4 regions of the Paenibacillus macerans genome follow, and region 3 is predicted to be linked to each of the others. Evidence: riboswitches for the same ligand, from Rfam matches in the RefSeq annotation. Region 3 holds a riboswitch; each other region holds the start of a gene.
The links. A riboswitch is a leader RNA that binds a small molecule or an ion and turns the genes downstream of it on or off. The one in region 3 is predicted to bind cyclic di-GMP.
Positions count from the first base shown of each region.

Region 1 (7,352 bases), on a different contig from region 3:
TTTCGTCCATAGCCCCGATGTTCAATTAACGTTGATCGGCTTGATCCTGATTGCCATTTTGATGTCGCTGCGGGTTAAAGGAGCGCTGTTGATCGGGATTATCGCCACCACCATTATCGGTATTCCGATGGGCGTTACTAACGTTTCCGGACTTTCCGGCGCCAGCTGGCTGCCCGCTTTTGACAATCTTGCGGTGGGCAAGCTCGATCTGGGTGCGGCTTTGCATCTGGGTCTGTTTGAAATTGTTTTTGTATTCACGTTCGTTGAATTGTTTGATACGTTCGGCACTTTGGTCGGTACGGCTACCCGCGCCGGCTTGATGAAAAACAAAGAAGAAGGCGAGAAAAAAATCGGCAAGGCGATGCTGGTGGATGCGGTTGGCGTCAGCGCGGGCGCATTTCTTGGCACCAGCACGATCACTTCCTATGTAGAGAGCACCGCTGGTGTGGCCGAAGGCGGACGCACCGGGCTCACTTCGGTAACGACGGGGATCTTGTTCCTCCTGGCGCTGTTCATCGCGCCGCTGGCCGGTGTTGTGCCGAGCGCGGCAACGGCTCCGGCGCTGATTATCGTCGGCGTGCTGATGATCGGCCAGGTCAAATCGATCGAATGGGATGACTTCCTGCATGCCTTCCCGGCGTTCTTGACGATCGTATTGATGCCTTTCACCGGAAGCATCGCCAACGGGATCGCCGCCGGTTTGGTCTCTTACGTCATTCTGGGGGGCTTCAACAACCTGTTCACCAAAAACAAAGTCAAAATTCATTGGCTGATGTGGGTGCTGGCCGTGCTCGTATTGGCCCGCTATATTTTCCTTGGCACCGAATAATTTAATGAAAACCGGATCGACCAACAAGGGTGTCCCTCTCCGTTAGGAGCAGGCGCCCTTGTTTTAGTTCTAACCGCCGCCGACTGGAACGATAAACCGCCTACCCTTCAAAATAACGACACTTTATGTACTTATTATCCGAGCCCCAACGTGTTCGTCTCCATTAGCGGCATTTTATGTACTTATTTTCCTATGAATGGTCCAGAACATGGGCATTTCTTTGCGACGGGGGAAAATAACGACATAAATTACCTCTATTTCTCCCAAATGAACGGATATCGCCGGAATAGCAACATTTTTTGCCCTTATTTTTCTGCTGGATTATCCCGGAGCAATACAAAAGAGCACCGCAGGCTTATCGGCGCGCTTCTTTAAGCTCCATTTCTAGGCTATTTGACATGGAAAGAAATGGGCCCCCACTCCTGAATATTTTTTTGTGAATCCGCTTTTTTTCATAAACTATGGATTGATTTCCAGCCGGAGTCGATTATAATAAATTTAAATAATTAAAATTCTAAACCAAAGGCAAACTATTCGAAAGGATAGGACGCAAAGTTTGGAGTCTAAAGCGTGCGCAAGCCGTGGTGGGAATTGCGGTGCAAGCTGCGCTATGATTGTCCGGCCGCCATGTAAGTATGGCGGTCTTTTTATTTTGAAGATTTTGATTGGAAAAAAATTACTTTTACAAAAGAAGGTGAACTAATGATTTCGATGGCAGGAAACGGCGCCCGGTCGATTCGAATCGGATTAGCCACAGCTCTGCTTGCGTTTTGGGCGGCCGGCTGCAGCGGGGCCAGTCCGCAGGCGGACAACGGGAATGGGGCCTCCCCCATGTCCGGGGCGCAGACCGCTTCATTGCAGCAGCAGCCGATTGCCCGTTATACGGGGGAACCGAGCAAAACATTGTCTTTTGTCTATACGGCCAAAAAGGAGCTTTCCCTAACGTTCGACGGTTTGGGCGATCGCGAGACGATCGAGCGTTTATTGGATGAACTGGACAAGCATCATATCAAAGCGACGTTTTTTGTCCCGGGCATGCGGGCGGCCGAAGAGCCGGATTTGGTCAAGGAACTAACCAGCCGCGGCCACGAGGTGGAGAACAATACGTTGACGCGCGCCGACTTGACGACCTTAAGCTATGAAGAAATCTATAAAGAAATCAACCGTACCAACGGCTTGATTGCCGACGCGACAGGCAAGCAGCCGCAGTTCGTCCGGACCCGGGGGGCCCGTATGAGCGAAGACGTTCGCCTGGTGGCGGCGCAAACCGGACTAAAAGCCGTCGTTTCCTACAACATCAATCCGAAGGACAGCGACATGCAAAGCGCCAAGGAAATCGGCGATTACATACGGAGGTACATTAGCCGCGGCGGCATTATCGCGCTAAATACGGACGTGAATCCCGAGGTGGTTTCCTCCATTTCCTATATTGCGGATGCGGCGAAAGAAGTAGGCTATAAGTTGGTGCCGCTCGCAAAGCTGGTGCGTGACGGCGGCGAGCGGAAGCCGCTGGAGCAAATCCCGGGATACGATGCCGCCCGGATCAATCCCGATTACGAGCAGGCGGACTATAATCTGATCTATAACGCCAGCGATATCGCCAAATGGAACCCGCACGGCAAGAAGGTCGTCGCCCTGACCTTTGACGATTGGGGCAGCGATTTGACCGTCACCCGTCTGTTGAAGATCCTAGAGGATCATGACGTCAAAGCGACCTTTTTTCTGCGGGCCAACGGCGTAGAGAACAATCCGAACCTGGCCAGAGCTATCGTCGAAGAGGGTCACCTTGTGGCGAATCATACCTACAGCCATCCCGTGATTACGCAAATCCCGCCCGACGAGCTGCAGGAAGAAGTGGTCAAGGCGCACCGCATCATCACCGAAGCGATTCAGCAGCAGCCGGCGATGCTGTTCAGGCCTCCGACCGGGGAGATCAACAAGGAGACGGCCAAGGTGATCGCGGCCACGGGGTATAAGACGCTCGCTTTGTACGATGTGACCACCCTGGATTGGAATTCCGACCATGACGCTCAGTACATTTTAAACGGGGTGCTGAAGCAGACGACTAACGGCAGCGTTATTTTGCTGCATATGCTTGACGGCCTCCATACGCTGGAAGCCTTGCCGAAGGTAATCGACCAGTTGAAGCAGCGGGGTTATTCCTTTGTGCTTCTGGACGAGCTGTACGGGATGAAATAAGGAACGAACGCTTGCTCGGCATCTTTGGATACTCATCGGGAAATGAATGGGGTTGAACTTATGGATTTGAATCAACTATATGAGAACATTGTAAAGCGGACGGCCAAACTGGCTGTCGTCGGACTAGGGTACGTAGGTTTGCCGCTAGCGGTCGCGTTTGCCCGCAAGGCTGACGTCATCGGGTTTGACGTGAGTCCCCGGAAAATCGCCGATTACCTTGCGGGGAAAGATCCGACCGGCGATGTCGGGGACGCGGCGATCAAGGCGAGCTCGATTGACTTTACCTCGGATGAGGCGAGGCTGGGGGAGGCTTCCTTTTACATCCTGGCCGTGCCTACGCCGGTTCAAAACGATAAAGTGCCCGACCTTACTTATGTCAAGAACGCCAGCGCGATGGTCGGGAAACATTTGCGCCCCGGTTCGGTCGTTGTCTACGAGTCGACGGTTTATCCCGGCGTCACCGAGGAAGTGTGCGTTCCGATCCTGGAGGCGGAGTCGGGGCTTACATGCGGGGTCGACTTTAAAGTCGGCTATTCCCCCGAACGAATCAATCCGGGCGATCAGGTTCACCGGCTCGAGAACATCGTGAAAATCGTTTCCGGCATGGATGAGCAGACGCTTGGTCTTGTGGCGCAGGTTTACGAGCTGGTGATCGAGGCGGGGGTTTACCGGGCCGAAAGTATCCGTGTGGCCGAGGCGGCCAAGGTGATCGAAAACGCCCAACGCGACATCAATATCGCTTTTATGAACGAACTATCCATGCTGTTTCACCGGATGGGAATCGACACGAAAGCGGTGCTGGCCGCGGCGGGAACCAAATGGAATTTTCTCAAATTCACCCCAGGGCTGGTCGGCGGCCATTGCATTGGCATCGATCCTTACTATTTAACTTATAAAGCGGAAGATGCGGGGTACCATTCGAAAATCATTTCCGCGGGGCGGCGCATCAACGACGGGATGGGCAAATATGTCGCCCGCAGCATCGTAAAGCTGCTGATGCGCCTGCGGAAAGATTTGTCGGATGTGAAAGTCGGTATCCTCGGCCTGGCCTACAAGGAGGATTGCCCCGATTTTCGCAACACGAAGGTCACGGATATTATCGCAGAGCTGAAGGAATATGATATCCAGCCGCTTGTCTGCGATCCGCTGGTGGACCCGCGGCTCGTGTATGAAGAGCATGGATTGGAGCTGGCGCAGCTGCCCGATTTGCGTGATTTGAACGTGGTGGTGCTGGCCGTCCCTCACAGGGAATTTCTAAACATGGCTCGTGAGGATTACGACCGGTTGTTCGGGGCGGACAAGAGCAAGGTGTTTTTCGATATTAAAGCCGTGTTCGATAAATCCGAATTCGAAGCTTCGGGTTATCATTACTGGAGCCTGTAAAGGGCCCATCTTAAAGGTTAAGGGGCAATGAACTTGAGGAAAAAGAACAAAGCACAACAAAAGCCGGTTGAAGTTCTCTCCACGCCCAAGGCGGATCGGCGGCTGCTTGCCCATGTCCCCGATCCGGAGAACATCCGCAAAGCGTCGGACCGCAGAGGCATGTTGCGCTCAAAGGACGATGGGCCCGGTGAATCCGCCGATCATGGCGACAATAAGATGCCCCGTCTGCTCAGCTTGCGCTATGAGGCTGATTTTCCCGTCTCGCTGCTGCCCGTGGGAGCCGATAAGAAAGGGAAAAAGGCGGACGCAAAGTCCCAAATAAGCGGCATGGCCGCGGACATTTCTTCAACGGGGATTCTGGTGGAACTGGAATCGGAGAGGGCCGAAACATGCCGTGAAGGCGATGTGTTCGAGCTGCGCTTTAACATTCCGCCGGGGACGATGCCGGAGGGTTTTGAGTCGAAGGTAAAAATAAAAGCATCGGTCGTTCGCAGGTTTACCCGTGACACGCCGGACGGGGAGAAGCCGATGGCGGCGCTTGCTTTTGAAAGCAACCTTTACAATTACTTTCAGAAACGGCGTTGGGGCTATTCCGTGTATACGGCCAGCGGCTTGCTGTTTGTCGCTATGACGATTATTTTGCTGATGCGCGCCGAAAGCATCATCTATTTCAAATACAACATTCTGCTTTATTTATACAGTCTAACGGCGGCCATATTTTTGCTGACGCGGTATTTTTTCGGGGCTTTGTACCGCAACGTGCCGGTCAATCCGGATTATACGCCGGGCGTGACGATCATTATCCCTTGTTTTAACGAAGAGCAATGGATTCAGCGCACCGTGCTCAGCTGCATCAATCAGGAGTATCCGATCGACAAGCTGGAAGTGATCGTTGTGGACGACCGTTCAACCGACGGATCGGTGGAGCGGATCAACGAGATCGTCGAGCGCCTGCATAAGGAAGCGGAGCGGTTTGACATTCGGAATCGCCTCAGACTGGTTGTCTTGCCGGAGAACGGAGGCAAGCGGGTCGCTTTGGTCAAAGGCGTGGAGATGGCCAAACATGATTTGGTCGTGTTCGTGGATTCGGACAGCTTTTTGGAGCCGGACGCCATCCTTCACCTCGTGCAGCCGTTTCAAGATCCGAAAATGGGCGGGGTGGCCGGCCGGACGGACGTGGAAAACAAATATACGAATTCGATTACCAAGCTGCAGACGGTTCGCTATTATATCGCGTTTCGCATCATGAAAGCGGCGGAATCCTGGTTCGACAGCGTTACCTGTCTATCCGGTCCGCTGTCATGTTATCGGAAAGAGCTGGTGCTCAAATACGCGGACGCCTGGTTGAATCAGAAATTTCTTGGCCAGCCGGCCACGTTCGGCGATGACCGCAGCATGACCAACTTCATACTTCGCTCCCATCGGACGGGGTACCAGGACAACGCGATTTGTTCCACTATCGTGCCGTCCAAGCTGGACGTCTTCCTGAAGCAGCAGATGCGCTGGAAGCGCTCCTGGCTGCGGGAGTCGCTGCGCGCCGGGACGTTCATCTGGCGTAAAGAACCGTTCATGGCGCTGTTTTTTTACATAGGCCTGATCGTTCCGATCGCCGCTCCGATCGTTGTGTTGTACAATCTCGTGTATGTGCCGCTCGTTTACGGCGTTTTTCCGGGCACATTTTTGATGGGACTTATATTGATGGCTTTATTGATGAGCTTTGCGCATCTGTTGTTCCGTAAAAGCAAACTTTGGATTTTCGGCTTGGTATTCTGTGTTTTTTACGAACTGGTGCTGCTTTGGCAAATGCCGGTCGCCTGGGTCACGTTCTGGAAATCCACCTGGGGTACGCGGGAAACGCCGCAGGATGTTGAGGCCAGAGCCAAAAAAGAAAGCCGCAAAGCGAACAAACGGAGAAGATCACTTTTTAAAAATCTTTTTAATGATTCCCACAAGGACAAGGGTTCATACAGTGAGGTTGACTGACTATGGGAAAAAACAAGCCGCGCAAGGCGCTTGATGTCGGACGCAAAGAGCGGAACAAAGCGGTCAAATCGGCCGTTCAATTTGTGGTGCTGGCTATGGTGCTGGTGCTGTTGGTGCATGCCGTGGCGGGAATCCACCGTTACCGGGAGCCGGACAAAGCGGCTTGGCAGCAAACGCGGGGATTTATCGCCTTGTCCTATTATGGAGTGGATCGAACCGGAACGCGCGGTCTGATCGCCAAAAGCCGTCTGGACGAGCAACTGCAAATTTTGCGGCAAAACGGGTATGTCACGGTTTCGCAGCAGGATATTCTTGATTTTTACGAGCACGGCAAGCCGCTGCCCCAAAGGGCAGTGTATCTAAGCTTTGAGGACGGACGCAGCGATTCCGCCTTGTTCGCCCAGCCCCTGCTGGAAAAATACAATTATAAAGCGACGATGCTTTCCTACGCCGACCGGCTGGACGTCGTGGACCCGAAATTTCTGGCGGGACCGGAGCTGCTTAAGCTGACGCGCAAAGGGTATTGGGAATTGGGGAGCAACGGTTACCGTTTGACCTATATCAATATTTTTGACAAGGACGGGCGGTACGTTGGAACGCAAACCGAGCAGCAGTTTAAGAATAAAGACGAGGCGCGTTACTATACGCACTATTTGATGGACTTCATCCGCGACGCCGATAAGGTGCCTTTGGAGAACCGCCGGGAAATGGAAGCGCGCATTAACCAAGACTACCGGCTTATGGAGCAGATTTATCGGGATAAGCTGGGTTTCGTTCCGAGCGTGTACATGATCATGCACGCCAATTCGCTGCACAACGGAATGAATCCTTTGGTGGAAAACGTGAATTCCGATAACATCGAACGGCTGTTTAAAATGCACTTTAACCGCGAAGGGCAAGCCTTTAATGACAGCGGCGGCGATTTGTACGATTTGACGCGGCTGCAGCCTTCCCCCGG
Region 1 is NZ_UGSI01000001.1:4,038,979-4,046,330, reverse strand. It holds gene DYE26_RS18235 (NCS2 family permease) at 1-829, shown strand, start outside; cyclic di-GMP riboswitch class I at 1,344-1,459, shown strand; gene DYE26_RS18230 (polysaccharide deacetylase family protein) at 1,532-3,028, shown strand; gene DYE26_RS18225 (nucleotide sugar dehydrogenase) at 3,089-4,411, shown strand; gene DYE26_RS18220 (glycosyltransferase family 2 protein) at 4,439-6,394, shown strand; gene DYE26_RS18215 (polysaccharide deacetylase family protein) at 6,397-7,352, shown strand, end outside.
Region 1: linked by a shared signal. The riboswitch ahead of DYE26_RS18230 (polysaccharide deacetylase family protein) and the one ahead of DYE26_RS32480 (S-layer homology domain-containing protein) in region 3 are both predicted to bind cyclic di-GMP.

Region 2 (7,352 bases), on a different contig from region 3:
CTTGACCGGCGGCCCGCCGGACGCCGGAGGATGGCGCTGCAGCTTACGGCGCCTGAAGCTCCGCGTAATATTCGGCCAAAAACCGGCCGAAGCTGCGGGCGGCTTTGGGAAGATACCGCCGCTCCAGCCAGGCGATCCGGAAGACGCGCCGGCATACGGGGGTTTCGAGGCGCAGCATTTTATAAGGCGGCGTCTCGTCTTTGCGGCATGCGGGCATAAAAGCTACGCCAAGTCCGGCCTGCACCAGGCTGCCCAAAGCGGACGGTTCGTCCACCTCGCAGACGATGTTCGGCGAAATGCCCGCTTCGCGGCAAAATGACGCGTTTATTTTCCGGAACGGATGGCCGGTTTTATATTCGATGAAAGGCTCGGCCGCCACCTCCTCCAGTCGGATGCTGCTGCGCCGTTCCAAGGGATGGCCGGGCGGCACCGCCAAAAACACCTCGGCGTCCAGCACCGGCTGCTCGCGGATATCCGGATGATCGATGGAAGCGGCGGTAAAACACAGATCCACCTCGCCGTTTTCCAGCAAATTTACCAACTCCTCCATGGAAGCGGGCGGCGTTTGCAAAATGCGGAAATTCACTTCCGGATGCTCAGTCCGGTAGGCGCTTATAGCGGAAGTAATCCGGCCCAGGTTGTTCGTCGCCAGATGAATGCTTCCCCGTTCGGTTCCCGCCAGATCGGCGACTTCCTTCCGACCTTCCTCAAGCACGTTCAACGCGAGATTCACCTTTTTCAAAAACGCTCTGCCGAAGTGGTTGAGCCGGATTTGCCGGCTCTGCCGGTCAAACAGCGGCACGCCCAAATCCTGTTCCAGGCGGGCGATCGTTTTGCTCAGCGCGGGCTGGGCGATATGAAGCTCCTGCGCGGCTTTTGTCATATGCTCCAAGCGGGCGACCGTCTGAAAATATTGCAGCTGCAGCAATTCCATACCGTTCGTTCCTTTCTATTAATATACTGTAGTATATGATTTTATAATTAAATATATATTTTTAATTATCAATATGCAAATATAAAATATCTCATAACAAAGGTTTTTGAGGGGGCATGATTTGTTATGAGAAAGCAGGCAGAGGGCGATTCAGCCGAAAAGCTGATCCGTATTTTGGCGTTTACGATGGTGCTCTCGTCGATGAGCGCTACGATGTTTAATATCGTGCTGCCGGAAATTAAAAACGAGTTCCAATTATCCGTGGCGCAGGTCAGCTGGGTATCCACCATTTATATGCTGATCTATGCGATCGGATCGGTCATCTACGGGAAATTGGCCGACGTATTCAGGTTCAAAAATTTAATCACGTTTGGCTTGGCCGTGTTTTGTCTGGGCTCGCTCGCCGGGCTTGCCGCCCAGGCGTTTTGGATGGTGCTGGCCGGGCGGGTTTTGCAGGCGGCGGGAGCGGCGGTCATTCCGGCGGCGGCGATGATCATTCCCGTCCGCCACTTTCCGCCCGAACGCCGCGGATACGCGCTCGGCATCACGGCAACCGGACTGGCTGTCGGGGGGGCGATCGGACCGGTCGTCTCGGCGCTAATCGTCAGTCTGGTCGATTGGCGTTGGCTGTTTTGCATTCCGATGCTGATGCTTGTCACCTTGCCGTTTTACCGCCGTTATTTAAGCGAGCAGGCGCCCAAATACGCCAAAGTCGATTGGCTGGGGGCCGGTCTGCTGGGCGGTGCGGTTGCGTTGCTGCTGCTGGGCGTTACTTACGGCCGAATTACCTTCTATCTGGGCAGCCTGCTCCTGTTCTTGTTGTTTTTTATCCGCAACCGGACTGCGGCTCACCCGTTCGTGGATCCGCAGCTTTTCCGCAACAGAAGTTATTCCCTGGGGCTGCTCATAGCCATACTGGCGATGGGGATCGGTTACGCGCTCCCGTTCTTGACGCCGCAGCTGCTGGCGGATGTCAACGGGCTTGCCTCGGGCTGGATTGGCTTCGCTATGGTTCCGGGGGCGGCGGTGTCGGCTGTTCTGGGCAGAGCTGGAGGCAAGCTGGCGGATGCCAAGGGCAACCCGTTTGTGTTTTGCAGCGCGTCCATGCTGCTGCTGGTTTGCTTTACCCTGATCTCGATCTTCGCGGGAGCGGCGGTCCCCATCATTGCAATATTATTGATCCTTGGCAACGTCGGACAGATGTTTATGCAAATTGCCTTGACAGGCACGATATCGCGGACGCTGGCCAAGGAACAGACCGGGGTTGGCATGGGGCTGTTGTCGATGTCGAACTTTCTTTCCGGCGCGGTGGCGGCCGGCGTCTACAGCAAGGCTGTGGATCAAGGCGGCAGCGTGCATTGGAACCCGTTAAACCTGTTTGCGAATTCCGGTGTTTACAGTAATATCTATCTCATTCTCGCAGCTTTGGAGATGATTATGGTACTTTTTTATTATTTTTACTTTTTGCGAAATGAACGGCCCCGTCTGCAAAGTTCGTCTATCAACTGAGGCTAAAGTCGCAAAAAAATACTAAAAATTTTAGATTTTTTCGTCTTATTGGGCTAATAAATGACGCCAACGCTTCCGATAGAGATAGAGAAGGACATAAAACTTTACACGATAATGGCAAACCTGTCGAAAGGCAGGGACGCAAAGCTACAGGGCCTGTAAATTTTTTACTGGCAGCCAGTTACCGAAGGAGGTTTTATTTTTTATGCGTAAATTGATGTTTGCAACGTTGACCCTTGTACTTTTGTTTGCCGGTTTCGGCGGGACAGGGGCGCGGGCGGCCGAACTTGAGGGCTGGCTCAATAAGGACAACCTGTCTCAGGGAGCGGTGACCATTCATTACGACGTGAAGCTGAATGTCAAGACCAAGCTGGTGATCGAGAAAGGGAACAATAAGTATACCTATAATCTGACCTACGGTGCCCAAGGAGAGACGTTCCCGCTGCAAATGGGCAACGGGGATTACACGATCAGCCTGTTGGAACAGATTAAAGGGACTACGTACCGCCTTGTGCAGAAGGATACGGTGAAGCTTGATTTGCAGGATGAGACGCCGGTCTATCTGAGTTCGACGCAAAATGTGAATTGGAATATAGACGGTCTGGCGGCAAAGAAGGCGGCGGAGCTGACGAAAGATGCGGCTGCCGATGAAGATAAAGTGAAGGCCATTTATAATTACATCATCCGCACCATCAAATACGACGACAGCCTGGCGTTTACCGCTACATCGAATTACCTGCCGAATATCGAGCGTACCTTGACTGCCAAGAAGGACACCTGCTACGGCTTTTCCTCCCTGTTTGCGGGGATGCTGCGCAGCGTTGGGGTTCCGGCCAAGCTGGCGATGGGATCTTCCGACTATGTAAAAACATATCACGCCTGGAATGAAGTTTATATAAACGGACGCTGGGTGGTTATCGACACGACGGCCGATGCCGGCTGGAATGGAACGACGACCGCTTTTACAATGATCAAAGATGCTTCGAAATATAAGGCGGACAAGTTATACTAAGCCAGTTCAATAATAAGACGAATAGGAAAAAAAAGAGCCTTGAACGACTGTTCAAGGCTTCTTTGTTTGGGCGGGATATGCTAATCTTCTTATAAAGGGGAAGAGTATCCAAGCGGGGGAGTCTGGCTCTTATGAGAGTAATACTTGTGGATGATGAACAACTGGCCTTGAATTATATGGAACGGTTATTGCTGAAGCTTGCCGACGTGGAGGTTGTCGGGAAATTTACCGACCCCGTCAAGGGGATGGGCGAAATTCTCCAAGAACGTGTGGATGTGCTGTTTTTGGACATCAGCCTGCCGGAAATCAACGGTATTGAACTGGCGGAACGGATTTTGGAAGCAAGACCGGAGATACATATCGTTTTTGTCACGGCGTATGATGAATATGCCATAAAAGCCTTTGAGTTAAACGCTCTGGATTATGTGCTCAAGCCGATCAGAGCCGAGCGCCTGGCCAAAACCGTGGATCGGATTCAGGAGCGGCTGAAAGCGGGACAGGAGCAAGTCGCCGGTTCCGAACAGGATATCAAAATATGCTTGTTCAAACAGGTAAAGGTGGAGGCGCGGCATGGACAGCCGACCCTCCTGCAGTGGCGCACGACGAAGGCGCAGGAGTTGTTTCTCTATCTCTTGCAGCACCGGGGAAGGTTGGTCCGAAAGTCTACTTTGATCGATGTCTTATGGCCGGAATACGAGACGGACAAGGTCAACTCGCAATTATATACGTCCGTGTACCATATTCGGAAAACACTTAAGCCTTACGGAGACCATTTTCAAATTGTGAATACGATGGAGGGTTACATCCTGAATACCCATCAGGTCCGCTTGGATATCGACGAATGGGAGGCCAAGCTGGCTGCGCTGCCGCCCGTGTCCGGCGATTCGCTGGACGCATATTTGGAGACGATGAAAATCTACACCGGAGATTATCTGCAGGAATACGATTACTGGTGGACGGAAAGCGAGCGCCAGCGGCTCAAGGCCATTTGGCTTCACACTTCGCTGGCGATCGCCGATTGGTACCTCGGGCAAGAGCTTTGGGAGAAGGCGGGAGCTTACTATCACAACATCCGCACCCTTCATCCCCAGGAAGAGGCGCCTTATTTTGCCCTCATGAAAATATACGCACTGCAGCAGAACTTTGCCATGGTGCACCGTCAGTACCGCGAACTCGCAGCCGTACTGAAGGAGGAACTGAACGTGGAGCCCAGCCACTACATAACGGAATGGTATGGACAATTTACGGAGAAAGCGGGGCAGGCACGTTAAGCCGCCCGCTTCCGGCGTTTTTTTATCATAGAACAAGCAATCTTGACCGGCCGTTGGCCGGTTTTTTTGTTCAGAATTTGTATAGATCTTGCGCGTATACTCCGAATGAACCATTTCAGTCGAATTTTCTGCGGCCTTTTCGCAACGTTCGCAATTAAGGGAGTTTTTTGGAGATGAATGTAGTCGGCCATTTCAGGGACGATTCACGGGGGGTGGAACTGCCCTCGCTTACGGAGATCGAATTGACGAAACAAGATAAAAGGAAACGGAGCAGGGGTTTCTATATGGATTACCGGGGGAACCGGGTAGGGATCGTAGCCACGCGGCATGGCCCTGTATTTTTTTGCAACGGTCAGTTTTATCTATTGCAAGAGCGGGAGCGGGACTATCATTTTTCGCTGCAACGCCGGAAGGGCAGAAATTTTTTTCGTTTTGAGTGGCGCGGCGAGTTCAAGCTGAGGTTCGTTTACCCCCAGGTAGTCTATCGGGACGGCCGAAGCCGGGAAACCGACGAAGTTAGCGATTTTTGCCACTGGCTGGTGGAGGCCGTAAAGAAAAAAAATTTCTTTGCGTTTTATACGTTGGGTTTTGAAGCAGGGGATCAGACAACTTTCACAATAGAACTGCGGGAGCTATTAAAATAATCATAATTTTTGTTGAATTTTTTTATAATTTGTTGAGAATTTGTTCAGAACGACGAATTAAGATGAAAGCGTCGCCCAATTACATAAACCGGACGAGGAGGGAATTGGAAAAAAATTAAGATATTATAAATGAACACATTTGAGATAAGGAGGGAGTGCTCTAAAAGCATGAAGAAAAAATGGATGGCTTTACTCATGGCCGGCGCGTTGTTCTTCCAAGGCGTCTTTGGTATGGGAGCGGCGCAGGTCAGCGCAAATCCGGATGAAGCTTCCGGCGGAGAGGCTGCGTACAGTGCGACCGATGCTACGTATGGACTGGCTGCCCCTGCAGGTGCGGCTGCGGCTGCGGCCGAAAATGCAGACAGCATCATTAAGGGAGTCCTAGTTAAGGATGCGAAGGGGACGGTAATCGACGCGGTTTACAATCCCGCCAATCAGCAGCGTTCCAAGTTGGGAGACGCCGTCAGCATCGAATACGAATGGGAGCTGCCGGATGGACATGGCTACACAAACGGCAGCACATTTGAATTCAAAATCCCTAAGGAGTTTAAAATTTTCAACGAGGTAAACGGCAAGTTGACGATCGACGACGGCAGTTCAATCGCCGATTTCACGGTTGGCACGAACGGCGATGTGAAGATCGTGTTCAACGAAAACGTCGACAATTCGAGAGTCTGGGGCACCTTTAAGGTTAATACGGTGCTTAGCGAAGAGATCAAGGGCAGAGCGGATGTGCCGATTTCTTTCCCGATTCAGGGCGGAGAGCAGAATGCTGTGATCAAGCTCGCGCCGAAGGACGGATCGCTCCTGAAAAAGACCGGGATTGCCGACAAGGACAAATCCATCACCTGGACGATCGACGTCAATACCTCGCTCGACAAGATCGACAATGCGAAAGTATCCGACCAGATTCCGCCGGGACTGAAGCTGGATGAAAGCTCGATCAAGGTTTACGAGCTGCTGCCGAATGTCGACAGAGGGCCTGACTTGGGGAATTTGGTCGAACCTGGCTCCACAACCTACGGAACGGCCGTTGAACCGGACGGTTCGGGATTCCAGGTCAATTTTAATCAGCCAAGCATCAATTCGGCTTACCGCATTCAATACACGACTTTGGTAACGGGTGAGGAAGAGACCGAATTTACGAACAGCGCGAAGTTGACCGGAGACAATGGCGTTTCGAAGGCGGATGATGAGACGATTACGATTACCCGCACGCCGCTTTTCACCAAAAAGGACACCTCCTACGATAAAGAGACTCAGACGGTGACCTGGAGAGTGCAATACAATTATGGTGAAAAGACGATAACCCCAGCCGGCGAAAGGCTGATTCATGACCGTTTCAACAACAGCATGGTGCTGGTGGAGGATTCGGTCAAAGTGCTTAAGCCAGGAACGAACGAACCGGCTGACGGCATCACGTACAAAGTAATTCCGGTGACCGATGACAACGGCAAAAACGGGTTCGATTTGCAATTTGAATCAGAGGTTACTACCGCCTATGACATTGAATATCAAACCAAAGCGATAGACCGCATTTATAAGGATACTCCGGTTACTAACGACATCTATGCAACGGTCGACGGCAAGGAGAGAAAGGGTTCCGATTCGTTCACCTTTAAGAGCGGAATTGGGGTAAAATCATTTGGCGGTGTCGATTACAGCGCTAAGATAATCACCTGGAACATCGTCGTCAACGAAGATAAGCAGCCGATGACGAATCTGGTGATCAAGGATACGTTTACGAGCGGCGGTCTGGAATTTATTCCGAGCAGCGTTAAAGTAACCTCACCGGGGAAAACAGTAACCAGTTCCACATACGATTTAGAGGTTGAAGACCCAACCAAAGGGTTTACTTTAACGTTTAACGAAGAAATAACGGATAAGTACACCATTACCTACAGTACGAAGTTTACTCCGGACAAATATCCGTATCTGAACGAGGCAACATTGGATTGGACGGAAAACACGCCTGGAGTTGC
Region 2 is NZ_UGSI01000001.1:653,873-661,224, forward strand. It holds gene splB (spore photoproduct lyase) at 1-5, shown strand, start outside; gene DYE26_RS03050 (LysR family transcriptional regulator) at 44-934, opposite strand; gene DYE26_RS03055 (MFS transporter) at 1,061-2,443, shown strand; cyclic di-GMP riboswitch class I at 2,550-2,632, shown strand; gene DYE26_RS03060 (transglutaminase-like domain-containing protein) at 2,649-3,455, shown strand; gene DYE26_RS03065 (response regulator) at 3,587-4,726, shown strand; gene DYE26_RS03070 (hypothetical protein) at 4,900-5,370, shown strand; gene DYE26_RS03075 (collagen binding domain-containing protein) at 5,539-7,352, shown strand, end outside.
Region 2: linked by a shared signal. The riboswitch ahead of DYE26_RS03060 (transglutaminase-like domain-containing protein) and the one ahead of DYE26_RS32480 (S-layer homology domain-containing protein) in region 3 are both predicted to bind cyclic di-GMP.

Region 3 (7,352 bases):
GGCTCCACCGGGGTGTAGCCCGGGATGCCGATCGCTTTGAGCTCGAGTGTTTGCCCGGTCACGCCTTCAACCGTAGTTGGGTCAGCGAGTTTCTTGTTGGTGCCTTGCTCGAGGTACTGTACTTCTACGCTTTGCTTATTAGCGACGTAGTAGAAGGTGTACTCGTTACTGCCTTCGGCTTTAACCACGTACTCGGCAGTTTTGTTTTCCGGAGTGTAGCCCGGAATTTCGACAGCCGTTAGAGTTACTTTTTGCCCAGCGACACCTTTTACCGTAGTTGATTGAGCGAGTTCCTTTTCTGTTCCCTGCTCCAAATAATGAACGGTAACTGTCCGTTCAACCGCTTCCTCATAACCAAACCAAACTGTCGGTGTCGGATTGGTAGCGGTAAGCCGGATGCTAACAGGATTTTCTCCTACCTTCAACTGATACCCGGCAATGTTTTTGGCCGATACGGAATATTCCGCAGCCCCGATCGGCAAAGCCTCATTCCCGTTTTGATCCTTGTAATACTCGCTATAAAGCAATTCCGCGAATTCCGGTCCTTCCACTTCAACGCCTTCGGCATTGACAGGCTTGCCGCTCGCATTGACTTTATAGCCCTTCATGAGGATGGAACCGTTGCCGATGCTTACTTTCGGCACCTCAAAATCCTTCGAAACTTTCTCGCCCGTAACATTCGTATATTCGATTGTCGTTTTGCCGTTCGTAGGATAGAGGACATTAGAAACGGGGTTTTTGGATTGGTCCAAGACCACTTTGTAAGTTAATGAAGCAGGTTCACCTTCGGCGATATTGCCGACGTCCCAAGTAAATGTCTCGGTTGCAGCGTTCCAAGTTACCGTACCTTGCGATGCGGAATAATCCTGAGGACTGACTTGTGCGCCTTGTTTCTTGAGATTGAACATGTCTCCCATCGGATCAACGACTTTGGCATTTTGAGCCGCATAGGAAATCTTTCCGGCCATTTCGCGGAAAATCGTGTTCAATTCATCGCTGTTGGCAGGGAAGTAGCCTTCGCTTTGAATGTCTTTTAACACATTTATCGCGTTGCTGTTGTTTGAAACTTCCAAGCCTACCGAAAAGATCTTGAGCCCTGCATCTTTGGCGATTTTTGCTTCGGAAATGGTACCGATGCCGTTATCCTTGACTTGATAATTGTTGATGTTGTAGGTGTCGTTTTTACAGTTAAAACCAAAGATATTACAATCATAGTTTTTAAAAGTAAAATCTGCACCTGTCCCAAGGGTTTTTCCGTAATCAAAACTCGTAATCGAAAAGTTGTTGCTGCTGTTAGGCCAGTTGAATCCTTCAGCATGTGTTCCCTTGAAGCTGAATGTTGGTTCACCGTCGCTTAACAACACGATTATTTTGTTTTGCGCGATACTGTTCGCCAACAGGTCGCTAGCTTTCTTCAAGCCCGCCTGGATATTCGTTCCGCCGGTCGGTTCAATACCTTCTATGGCATTTTTCAAAGCGTTCTTATTGCCAGCACCTTTAAAACCTGAGATAAGGGTAGAGGATTTATTAAATGAGACCACAGCGATTTGGGTGGAAGAGTTTGGTAACAGCAAATTATCCACAAATTTCTTTGCGGCATCTTTAGCGTTATCCATCTTCGATGGTGTAAACCATCCACTTCGCTGGTCCATGCTCCCCGACTTATCGATGACCAGCACGATGTCCGAGCTGGTCCGGACGTTTTTTCCTTCAGCCTTGAGCGTAATTTCCCACTCGCCAGGGCTCCCTGTAGGTTGGGCGGTTTTGCTCAATTGAATGGCTCCGGGATTCGGCCAGACGGGGTCCCCCGAACTTGCGCCGAAGACGGACAGGGGACTGGCAAAAAGCGAAAACATGCAAATCCAGGACAATATTATTTTTAACCCGCGTTTCATTGGTTCCTCCTCATTTTTTCATAGAATTCCTCCCTTTCAGGCACTAATTTTCTACCCTCCTTGCTTTGGGTATTTTATATATCTCACGGAAAAATCCGTTGAGAACGAGGGGAAAATAAAAAAGGCTGCATAAACAATAGTATTCATTGTTATGCAGCCGGACGGTCATTAATTCGCTTTTCGAATTGTTAGACTCCAAGGCTTTGCGACCTAATCTTTCGATTAGTGTGCCGAATATTCGATTATAGTTAAAAAGACCTGGATGTAGTAAAATATTACTAATATCCTATCAAACAATTTCAATATATTTCAAAAAAAAGCACTTGTCAACAATGTAATAGATAAAAAAGTCACAGTATAGATGATCCGAGCTTCCATACTATATTTTTTCGGATATTATCGTTTAAAAAGACAAAAGTACTCCTCTTTTCCAATTGTTAAATAATTTCAAACATTAAATAGCAGAAATGACACAGAATTAGTGCAATATTGTTATACAATAAAAGAAGCGCATGAAATTTTGGTTAAAGGAGCTCAAATGTATTGAACAAAAAGGCACTCCAGTTTGTAATAGGTTTCATGATTTGTTCGGTGATTCTATCGGCTTGCGGGAATATAACAAGCGCGCCTGCTTCCACGGAAAAAACAAAAACAGAAGTTACTCAAACGAAAAATGAAACCAGCCCTGCAACTGATAATAGTAAGGGATCTCAAAAAACAATCAGTCTCGATGTCGATGGCGAGATTTATAAGGTGGCAGTAAAAGACGAAAATGCGGAGAAATATACCTTTGCCGTTAAAACACCCAAAGGAATGGTTTGGATTCCTGCGCCAACGCTAGAGCAGCGTCCTGAAACGGAAAGTTATCCAGAGTACTATCCTACCGAGCCTTTTAGTATATATCTAAGTAATGCAAAAGATAATACGCTGGATATCAACACATCGACGAAACTTCTAACCCTACCCCTTAAAGATGGCGAAGCCGATGTCGTAGTTGATGACTTATTTGCCGTAAACGATACGATTTTATATCATACCGTTTCCGATTTTCGTGGTGGTTCGCAGCCTCTAAGACAACAATTATGGGCAATGAATGTTAATGATCCAAGCAGCAACAAGGTCATCGAAGAATTTCATGCCTCTGGAGGCAGATTTTATCATTATACAGTAGATAATTCGGAAGGTTTGTACGTGGGCGTTTACACTACGCCAGGCAATCCGGATGGGAGTTACACCAATGAAGCATTTGTCTATAACACCAAAACCGGTCAGAAAGAGATACTTAGGGATTTCGAATTCGATAGCGGGGAAATTCAATTTACTTATGAAGGAAAAAAACATTTATACGAACTGACAATAAAGTAAAAGCCCGAAAGTGCGGCGTGAATATTCACGCCGCACTTTCGGGCTTTTACATTTGAGCCACCTGTTTCGAGGAGTTTCGACGAAAATCGCCTGCACTTTTGCAGTTCGTAGCAGTTCGTACACCGCTCTTGGCTCTTCTTTTCCCCGTTATCCCCCATACCCAACGTAAGAGAACAACCATTATACAGTTTGGCGCGCCGCTACTTTAGCGACTCCCGCTGCTTTAGCGCCCGGTACGTTTTTGCTTTTCCGCGTCCCGGTAGGCGCTGGGCGATTGGCCGGTCACTTTTTTGAACAGCATGGAAAAATACTTGTCATTCCCATACCCGACACGGGAGGCGATTTCATGGATTGCTGCGTCGCTGCCCGCAAGCAGGCGTTTGGCCTCTTCGATGCGGCGGGTGATCAGGTAGTTGACGGGCGAATCGCCCAGTTCCTTTTTGAACAGGTGGGATAAATAATGCTGGCTGACGTACAGCGTGTCGGCGATTTCTTTTAACGTGATGCTGCGGGTGTAGTTTTTATCGATAAATTGCTTGGTCCGGACCGTGATTTCGTTTTTGTCCTTGAGCGGGTCAAACGGATGTTTGACGTCGACGATCCGGTACAAGAGCGTAATGAGCGACATCAGCAGGTTGTTGCTGAGCGTTTCGTAGCCCAGTACCTGCGAATCGCACTCCTGCAGCATTTCCGACAGGCAGCTTTCCACTTTGTAGGCGTATTTTTCGCATGGAATGACCGGCTCCACGTACGCGGGAAGCAGTTGCCCTTGGGGGACGCCTTCGATATGCACGTTACTTACGCCGCAGTAAATCAATTTGAACGGTTCCGGACTCAGCGAGCGTTCCTCGTGCGGTACGCCGGCGTTGTATACGGCCACGTCCCCGGGGCGAACCTCGTACGTTTTGCCCGCGATCCGGAATTCTCCGGCGCCTTCAACAATATAAATAATTTCGCAAAAATCATGGATCTGCGGCGGGGCGTAAAATCGGCGCTCATCGACGACTTGGCCGGCGAACAGCAGCTCGGGCGTTTTTTTGAAGCGAAAACGATCGCTTTTGCGATGCGGAATTTCGATTTTTGGCACGCTAGAGTTCCTCCCCACGATCGGATGGATACGCCTATTATATCCCAAGCGGGTGAGGTTGGAAAAAAAGCTGGACCTCAGGTTTCACATTTCAACAAGCCGATCTGATCGGGAGGCGGTTTCAGGTTTTCGCGGCCTGCCTGGCCGGACGTTCTGATTGGAAATCTCCAATGGAATCGGAAATAAAGTGGGGATGCGGCGGTTTGATTGGATTTTTCCAATAGATGAATCCCAGCATGGCGCAATACAGACGTTTCGAGCGAAATCTATTGGATATTTCCAATGAGAGGAAAAAAAGGCGTTTCGATATCCGGCAATCTATTGGATTTTTCCAATAAGGGGTGTAGTAACTCTGACGGGCTGAGAAGATCACTGGTGTACAGTACGCGAAATTCACGCCTGCATAGGCTTCATGTTTTCAATGGATGCGCTATTTGGAAGCTATGTCTGGGCGGATGAACGGGGCTTGCGGGAGAGGTTCACTTTTTTGCGGTTTTGTGCTGCGAATAAGGCAATATAGTAGGTTCACGAAGCTGGTTAGCTCATTTTAAAATGAGACCATATTCCAAGGCCAAGGAGGCAGGACAGGTATGGTTGAAAACGATTACAGATGGAGAAACGGATTTCCGAAAATCGGCATTCGCCCGACGATTGACGGCAGACGGCGAGGAGTCCGCGAATCGCTTGAGGAACAGACGATGAACCTGGCCAAGGCGGTTGCGCGCCTGCTCAGCGCCGAGCTGCGTTATCCGAACGGCCGGCCGGTGGAATGCGTCATTGCCGACACATGTATCGGCGGAGTAGCGGAAGCGGCCGCCGCGGCAAAAAAATTCAAGCAGGCCGAAGTCGGCCTATCGATCACGGTGACCCCTTGCTGGTGTTATGGCACGGAAACGATGGATACCGACCCGCTGATTCCGAAAGCGGTGTGGGGCTTTAACGGCACCGGGCGGCCGGGGGCGGTCTATCTGGCGGCGGTCTTGTCCGCGCACGCGCAAAAAGGGCTGCCGGCGTTCGGCATTTACGGAGAAGACGTGCAGGACGAAGGCGACGACCGGATTCCGGACGATGTGCAGGAGAAGCTGCTGCGTTTTGCCCGCGGCGGGCTGGCGGCGGCGATGATGCGTGATCAGGCCTATCTGTCGATGGGATCGGTGTCGATGGGCATCGCGGGCTCGATGGTGAACGACTCCTTTTTCCAGGAATATCTGGGCATGCGGAACGAATACGTTGACATGAGCGAATTTACGCGCCGGATCGAAGAGGAGATTTTTGACCCCGAGGAATACAAGCGGGCGCTGGACTGGGTGAAAAACAACTGCCAGGAAGGGCCGGACAACAACCCGGCGCATCTGCAAACGTCCCGCGAGCGCAAGGATCGGGAATGGGAAACGGTCGTCAAAATGACGCTGATCGCGCGCGATCTGATGATCGGCAATCCGCGCCTGGCCGAACTGGGCTTTGAGGAGGAAGCGCAGGGTCATCATGCGATCGCCTCCGGATTCCAGGGGCAGCGCCAGTGGACGGATCATTTTCCGAACGGGGATTTTATGGAGACGCTGCTGAATTCGTCGTTTGATTGGAACGGAACGCGTTCTCCTTATGTAGTGGCCACGGAAAACGACAGCTTAAACGGCGTCGGCATGCTGTTCGGGTACCTGCTGACCAATACGGCGCAGATTTTTGCCGACGTGCGCACGTACTGGAGCCCTTCCTCCGTGGAGCGGGTGACCGGCTATAAGCTGGAAGGCCGCGCGGCGGGCGGCATTTTGCATTTGATCAATTCGGGCTCGGCGGCGCTGGACGGCACCGGCGAACAGACGAAAAACGGCGCGCCCGCGATCAAACCGTACTGGGAAATCAGCGCGGAAGAAGTCGAACGCATGCTCAAAGCAACGCAGTGGCGCCCGGCTTCGGTGGAATATTTTCGCGGCGGCGGGTTCTCGACCGATTATTTGACCCGCGGCGGCATGCCGATGACGATGGCGCGGCTCAATCTGGTGAAGGGGCTCGGCCCGGTGCTGCAAATCGCCGAAGGTTACTCGGTCGATCTGCCGGAACACGTACACGATACGCTGGATCAGCGGACCGACCCGACCTGGCCGTCGACCTGGTTCGCCCCGATCCTGACCGGCAGCGGCGCGTTCACCAGCGTCTACGATGTCATGGACCATTGGGGCGCCAATCACGGCGTGATCAGCTACGGGCACATCGGCGCCGACTTGATCACACTGGCTTCGATCCTGCGTATCCCCGTCAGCATGCACAACGTGCCGAAGGAGAAAATCTTCCGCCCGCGCGCCTGGGGCCTGTTCGGCACCGAAGACGCGGAAAGCGCCGATTTCCGCGCCTGCACGGCGTTCGGACCGCTGTACAGTTAGGCTCTGGAGGCATTACTTTTCTGATTTCGAAGTGTCCGCCTTTTGAAAGACATTTTGGCTGAAAGTCCACAAGAAAAGGACGGAAAGACCTAATCAGCTAACCGCGGACAATCTAAATCAACATATTAAGCCCAAAAGGAGAATTGCAAAAATGGATCAGGATAACGCCGGAGAAATCCGGCAGGAACTTTGCAAATACGCCCGCAAAATCGTGGAAAACGGGCTGGTCGTAGGGCCGGGGGGCAATATCAGCGCCCGGGCGGGAGATAAAATGTACTTGTCGCCGAGCGGTTTCGCCCTTGAGGAGATCGAGCCGGAGCAGTGGATCGAAGTGGACATTCCGACGGGGCAGGTGACGGATAGCGGGCTGCGCCCGTCATCGGAAGTGCTGATGCATTTGTACGGATACCGGCAAAAGCCCGATATCGGCGCCATGGTGCACACCCACCCGCCGAATTGCATCGCTTTTACGCTGATCGAGCGGGAGCTGCCGATCATGTTTCCGGATCAAGCCGCACTGGTCGGACGGACGGCGTATATTCCGTACCTCATTCCGACGACCGACCTGCTTGCTGATGCCGTGGCGGCCAAAGTTGGTGAGACAAGCTCGATTTTGCTCGGCAA
Region 3 is NZ_UGSI01000002.1:2,064,520-2,071,871, forward strand. It holds gene DYE26_RS32480 (S-layer homology domain-containing protein) at 1-1,895, opposite strand, end outside; cyclic di-GMP riboswitch class I at 2,045-2,137, opposite strand; gene DYE26_RS32485 (hypothetical protein) at 2,439-3,260, shown strand; gene DYE26_RS32490 (AraC family transcriptional regulator) at 3,484-4,347, opposite strand; gene DYE26_RS32495 (L-fucose isomerase) at 4,938-6,728, shown strand; gene DYE26_RS32500 (class II aldolase/adducin family protein) at 6,880-7,352, shown strand, end outside.

Region 4 (7,352 bases), on a different contig from region 3:
GCAATCCAGCCGACTTGTCCGCTATGCGTCATCGCGCCGAGCGACCAGCACAGGATGAAACCGCCCTGCAGCAGTTCGCCGGGCATCAGCCGGAAGTTCTGCGGCATTAAAGCGAGCAGCACCGGCATCGGCCGCGTCAATAGCTGGTCGAGCTCTCCGCCGACCAGGTATTTTTCCAGATGGTGCACCTCCTCGGCAAACGTGCGGTACAGCGTCCTGGACAACGTCATCACCGCAAACAAATACCCGATCTCGTAAACCGACCAGCCCTGTATTACGCCGAACTTGTCCAGAACGATCGCGATCATCAGAAATTCGGAAATCTGGATCAACGCGGCCAGCACCGTACCCAGCACAAAATTGAATTTGTACTGCATCCGGCTTTTTATGCTCGTACGGATCAGCAGCCGGTACAGGTTCAGCCAAGACATCGGCTTCGCGCCAGCGGACCGGGCCGGGCCGGCAGTGACCTTCGAAAATCGTCCGCCGCTGCCGCTAATGTCATCGTACATTTCGTGCGTGCCGTCTATGCCGCTCATAGGCTTCTGCCCGCTCTTAGACTTCCGCCCGTTCTTTGGCTTCCGCCCTCTCCCAGGCTTTTGCCCGTTCTCAGCGCCAGGCCCCTTCCTCTCGTTCATCCGCCCTGCACCTCCACTTTCCGCCGCAGCAGCCGGGTTGCCAGCAAGCAGCAAGCAGTCATCAGGACGCACCAAAGCAGCGTTCCCCATAAGGCGGAGCCGCTTCCGTTTCCAAGATAAATCGTTGTGGGAACATAGAGCAGGTAAGGGTAAGGCGATAGCCAGGCGAGGTTTTCCAGCGGTCCGGGCAGCCATTCCAACGGGATGAAAAATCCGGCAAGCAAATTGATCAGCGCGCTATTGGCCCAATAGAGCCAGGACGATTCCATCGTCCACAAGGCGCTTACGCCGATCAAATAATTGATGCAGATCGACAGATAGGAGGCCCCGAGCAACCCTAACACGGTGTACAACACGGCGGTCCATTGATTTGGAATTTGCAATGAAAAAATGAAGAAATACAGGAGATAAATCGGGATGGATTTGAAAATGAACTGGTAGGCGATCTGTCCCCATTCCCTGGCCATCGTATGGCTGAACAGATGGACGGGACGCATCAGATCAAGCGCGATTTGCCCGGTCCTGACGGATTGGGGGATGCCGAGCCCGTTCGTGATGAAGCTGGTGATCCAGAGACACGCCTGGGTGAAGGCGATATAATTCACCATTCCCTGCGTTCCGTACTCTCCCAGCGGGTGGTCCTTCCCCAACCCGATCCAGATGCACGCATACATAAATCCGAACATCGCGCTCGCGAGGTTGTGCACCATATGGGCTCCGCGGTACTGCAAATTGCGGGCATAGGCTTTGGAAGCCAGCGTGAAATAAAGCATCCGGTTAAACACCTCCGATAAGCTTATTTAGAGGGGGGGTCCCCCCTCATAGACGGGCAGACCCGTCCACTTCAGTCAAGGCGATTTTGCAAGAAGGGTATTATCATACCTTAATATTCCAAGAGTGGCAAGAGAAATTTTGCGCACCCGGATTACCAGGAAATGGATTGCATGTTTTATGGAATCGTGATACGATGTTTTTTGTGAAAAAAGCGGCTACGATAAACGGCAAACCTGTCGAAAGGCAGCGACGCAAAGCTAAAGGGCCTTCCCGCAAGGATGGCAGCCAGCTACCGAACAGAAGGCTTTTTTTGTTTTTTTATATGTATATTAATTTAAGTAGGCTCAACCTAGAAAACAGGTATTCGACAGTCGGCTGCTGGAGCGCACCAAACGCCGGTCTTCAAAATAGCGGTAATTTATGTGCTTATTATCCGGAGCCGGGCATGTTCATCCCCATTAGCGGCATCTTTGTTCCTTATTCGCTTGTGAAGGGCCCAGAACGCGGGCGTTTCCTTGCGACTGAAGACAATAGCGGCATAAATCGTCTCTATTTCTCTCAAATTGACGGATATCGCCGGAATAGCGGCATTTTTTGCCCTTATGTTTTGCGCTTTTCGCAGGAGTTTCTCATGATCGTTTGGTCAAGCGCCGTTTTGGGTTTTTGTGCTATAAAATAGGAAACGCTTAATCCAAATGAACGGGTTTTGGCATACGCAAGCAGAATGTACTTCCTTGCCCTACTTCCGAGGTTAACGTAATCGTCCCCCCGTGGTCTGTTGCAATTTTTTTGACGATATAAAGGCCCACGCCGCTGCCCTTAATTTGACGGGAACCCGAATTGCCGGCTCGATAAAATTTATCGAACAGCCGCGCATGCATCTCCGCGGGAATTCCTATTCCGTAATCCGTAACCTCGATGATATAATAGTCTGCTTCTTCCGCGATTCGGATGAGTACTAATGGTTTGCCGGGAGAATATTTAATCGCATTGCTGATTAAATTGTCAAAAACTTGAGACATTCTAAACCGGTCCGCGTAGATGAAAGCGTCTTCAACCTCGGAATCCACCTCGATAAGATGCGATGATTTCAAATTCCACCGTTCGGTCACTTCGTGAATGAGTTCAATCAGCGGTACATAAGTTTTATGATAGTTATACCCTCCCGATTCCAGCCGCTCACTGTCCAAAACATCCTCAAGCAGATGGGACAACCGGTTTCCTTCCGCAAAAATGATTTCCATGTAACGCCGCCTGTTCTCCGCGGAAATATCGTACTGCATCAACATTTCCACATAGCCCAGCAGCGTCGTCAGAGGTGTCCTTAATTCGTGGGAGACCACGCTGATCATTTCGCGTCTCTGCGGATCGGCCGCCTCTTCTTCGCCGCATTCCCGAAATACCAATAAATACCCGTAACACGCCGTTTGCGCGGTATCCAATACCGGGCTTACATAAAACGAGAACAAACGCCTAGGTCCTTGGGCATATGGGAACTTCCCCTGATTTCCGTTCACCTCTCCTTTTCGAAACGCTTGTATGGTCTTGGTCAGCTTATGGTCCTCCTGCTGAATGTTCGCATCCATAGCTTTGGTAAAAGCCGTAATATCCTGCCCCGTCATCTCTTCCAAGCCGAACAAATCTTTGAGCCTGCGGTTCATAAACACGATCGTCCCCCTAGTGTCGCATTTAAGGATACCTTCCTGAAATGATTCCAAGTAGTACGTATCGATGTCCTGTTGTTCCTCAGCCATGTTTTCTCTCATTCGCCAACCGCTTGTCCGGTTTTACCGCCTGGCCGGCACCTCATGGTTTTGCTCTTCCCCCTTTCCCTCCTTCGCCATCCAAGGATCGGCATAACGGATCATGTCGCTGTCTTCGATTTTTCGGCCGATTTGCAGTTCGATCAACTCCAGATCGCTGTACGCCAACAGCGCATGTTTCATGCCGGGCTCAACGACAACAACGCTTCCCGCCTCTACGGGAAACGTTTGGCCGTCAATGCACGCTTCGCCCGCGCCGGCAATCACGATCCAGATTTCTTTGCGCCGCCCATGTTCATGATAACCGATAAAACGGCCTGCGGAAATCACGGCCCGGTTGGTCAACGATTCCGTTTCGCCCGCGCGTCTTGCGGTCAACACCGTCTTCCGGCCCCACCCGGTTTCTTTAAAACGGGGGGTGATTTCGACTTGAGCCACCATATCTTTAATGCCGGCCGACGCTTCCCGGTCGGTGACCAGAATACCGTCCGGTCCCGCGGCCACGACAATGTTGGGCACTCTCCATACGCCCACGGGGATATCCAGCTCATTGACAATCCGGGAGCCGGATGAATCCGGACAGACATAACCGCTCCCGCTGACCTGCTGCTCCATTTCTTCCGAAAGCGAATTCCATGTGCCGATATCCTTCCAGCGGCCTTGATAAGGAACGGCTACAATGCGCTTCGTTCGTTCCACCACCTCGATGTCGAAGCTTTGGCGCGGAAGCAGCTTATACATGCCGAGCAGCTCATCGTAATCCGCCGGCAGGCCCCTTTGCTTAAGCGCATCAAGCAGAAATCCAAGCCGAAACACGAACACTCCGCAGTTCCATAAGGCGCCCTCGTCAATCAACGTTTGGGCCCTAGCCGCGGAAGGCTTTTCCACAAACGCTCGCACCCGCAAGCTTCCGTCCGCTTCGGCCGGCTGCTGCGTCACAATATAACCGAATTTATCCGCAGGCGCGTCGGGAGCCACGCCCAAAAGCGCCAGATCGGCGCCAGCGTCCGCCAACACGCCGGGCAGTTTGCCCAAGGCTTGAAAAAAGGAATCCTCCGCATAGCCATCGACCGGCATAACCCCTACGGTTTCGTCAGGACCGCAGCCTTCCTTGCTGTGCAAGTAGGCGGAGGCCAGACTAATGGCCGGAAAGGTATCCCTGCGCTCTGGTTCCTCGAGAATCGGCGCCAGATCGCCGACCTGCCCTTGAATCAGCTCCCTTTGTCCGAGGCCGGCCGAGAACAACAACGCCTCCCCTAGCCCCGCGCCGGAAAGCTGGCGGCAAACCCGCTGCAGCATGCTTTCCGCTTTCCCCTCATGCCGCAGCACGGGCAAAAACTGCTTCGGGCGGTTCGTGTTCGACAAAGGCCATAGCCGTTTCCCCGCACCGCCTGACAATAAAATTAGACGCATTTTTTCTCCCACCTTTAAATTGATGATTGTCACATTATTTCAAATATTAATCATTTTTGTAATTTTGTATATTGCAAATATTAATTTTTCCTTTATTATTTCATAGAATAGGAGGGTGACTTATGAATGAGTACCAAAGTACTACTTGTTGATGATGAGAAAAATCTAACCGACATGATCGCTCTCTTCCTTGAAGAGAACGGGTATCAGGTGAATAGCTTCTATCATTCCCGGGAAGCGATGCAAATGCTGAAGCAAGATGAGCCCGATGTGATCATCATCGACTTGATGCTGCCCGGGATGGACGGCAACGAGCTGGTCCGGGCGCTTCACGCCCATACTTCCGCACCGATTCTGATGATTTCGGCCAACACCCTGCTTGATGAACGGATTCACGCGCTCGAAAACGGGGCGGACGACTTTCTGTGCAAGCCGTTCAGCCTGAAGGAGCTGGACGCCAGAATCAAAGCGCTGCTCAGAAGATCGCAGGCCGCCCGCGAATCGCCGGGCGCCTCGCCCGTTACGGCCAAAAAGGGCGAAATCGCCGTAAACGAGTACAGACGCTGCTTATTTGTAAACGGCGAAGAGATCGAAGTGACGAATATTGAATTTGAAATTATGAAGCAGTTGGCCAGTTCCCCCGGCAAGGTCTTCACCCGCAACGAACTGCTCGACCGGATTAAGGGCAGCGATCGCGCCTACTTGGACCGCACCATCGATGTGCATATTTCCAGCTTGCGCAAAAAAATCGAACCCGACCCGAAAAATCCCCGTCACATTCTGACTGTATGGGGAGCCGGGTACAAGTACGCCTTATAAGGTTTTACGAAAAAAACCGCCTTTGGCCTTGTTGATAATTCTCATGGAAGAACAGCCGGCCCAACGCAAAAATACATACCGCACCAACCGACAGGCTTAGCACCAGCAAAACGATTCCAATCTGATAGAAGCGGCGGAGAATCACAACGATCCTGCCGCTTCCGCTTCCGCTCGTGATGAACCCGGTCGTTACCCCGTTAACGGCGATGCGCGCCCGTTGCTTCTCTCCGTCTAGTTCAAGCTCCCACAGCGGATGGGGCGATTCACTCTCATTGATCAGCACCTGCTCATGCTGCGGATTGTGGAGCGTGAACCTGCGGCTCATCGCATCTATGCGCTGAACCGTCACCTCGGGCGGATGCGGCGGAGAGGTGAAAAAGGGAGCGCTGCCGTCCCCTTCAAAAAGGATAAATTGATCGAGCAAAATCATGTCTTTGTACGGAATGACCGAATAATTTTTCATCCGGAAAAATCCTTTTTCCCGGCGATCCCCCTTCGCCAGCACTTGAATCCGCATCCCCGCCGCCCCTTCGGGCGCGGTAAAGATCTGCTCATAATGGTTCCACTTGTTTTTGTAGCTCTCTTCGATCTCATCGACGTAGGAAGTGGCAATCACTTCATCTTGATCGTTAAAAAACACCACTTTCAAATGCCGGCCGGGAGCATTCTCCGATACAGCGTCAAAGCTTACCAGGTACTCCCCATTCGCTTCTGCGGACATCAAGCCGGATTCATAGGTATACCAGGCGCAGGAAGCGCTGGGAGAATAGCGGATTTCCAGCTGGTCCGCCACTGTTTTCAGCTCCGAGCGGCCCAGCGGGAGACGGACGCACGCTTCTTCCGCATTCGCCGGTGCATCGGACGGAGCATTGGACGGCGCATCCGCCGCAGCGGCTGCCGCTTGGACGGATGCTTGCTCCGGCGCCTGAAAATCCGCCGGCGAGCTCAGCGACGGAACCGAACTGTCGAAAACGATCGACAGCGTGTAAGTTCCTTTAGCCAAATGCAAATTCCGGATTTCATGGCGCCGGTAATCCGCCAAAACTGCGGGCAGACGAAGCAGCTTTTTGGTGAAAGTCTCCCGCAAACGGTCGGTTTCGATCACCGTATCCTCTGTCCGAAGTATACTTGACCCCGCCGCTTGTACGGTGCGTTTAATCACTTCCCCGGACGCCTGATTGGTCAAGGTTACCGTCAGCTTGCCGCGGTGGCCGGACGGCAAATTGGCCAGCAGCGCCGCTGAATAATCGCCGTCCCGCAAAATTTCCACGGTTCTGCGCAGCTCCCCGTCCTGGTAGCTGATCCCGCGGCCCATGCTCAATTTCGGGTAAGTCCGCTCGCTCTGCACGTTCCCCGATCCGGCAAAATCCTGTTCCGCCTCCAGCGCCAAAAACAGCTTGGCCCGCTTGATCGCCCGCTCCACGGGAAGCGCCAGGTCCTCCCGCTTCTCGTCAGGAACGATCGCCAGCATATTGACGGCATTAAATCCCTGAACATTGGTAACCGAAACATTCACCTCCCCTTGCGGCAGCAGTTGCTGTCCCAAGTCCACCCATTGAAACTGATTGATGCTGCCGTCTTTGGTCGGCACATCGACCGTCCCGTCCGGCAGCGCGACACGAATGCTCCCCCCCGCTTTGTTGACCAGCACCCGCGCGTAGATCCGCGCTAGCTGCTGCTTGTCCATCGTTTTATGCATGACAAAAGTGTTCGGTTTCTTATACGCCCCGAGATCGGCCAGCTCAATCGCATGAATCCGCCAATACGTATTTTGCTCCGGCCGCTGCCGGGTCAAAAGATCGATCCGCATCCGCGTGGTGCCGGGCGGCGTGATAAACTCCCCGTAAAAGCGGGCCCCGTCAAAGTCGCTTTCTGTCGTGGGAGCGACGACATAGTGGATGCCGAGCTCATTTTTATTTTCATCATAAAAACGGACCTTGAAATG
Region 4 is NZ_UGSI01000001.1:3,585,971-3,593,322, forward strand. It holds gene DYE26_RS16165 (ABC transporter permease) at 1-431, opposite strand, end outside; gene DYE26_RS16170 (ABC transporter permease) at 635-1,411, opposite strand; cyclic di-GMP riboswitch class I at 1,629-1,709, shown strand; gene DYE26_RS33165 (hypothetical protein) at 1,723-2,091, shown strand; gene DYE26_RS16175 (PAS domain-containing sensor histidine kinase) at 2,099-3,166, opposite strand; gene DYE26_RS16180 (sugar phosphate nucleotidyltransferase) at 3,200-4,588, opposite strand; gene DYE26_RS16185 (response regulator transcription factor) at 4,715-5,407, shown strand; gene DYE26_RS16190 (hypothetical protein) at 5,412-7,352, opposite strand, start outside.
Region 4: linked by a shared signal. The riboswitch ahead of DYE26_RS33165 (hypothetical protein) and the one ahead of DYE26_RS32480 (S-layer homology domain-containing protein) in region 3 are both predicted to bind cyclic di-GMP.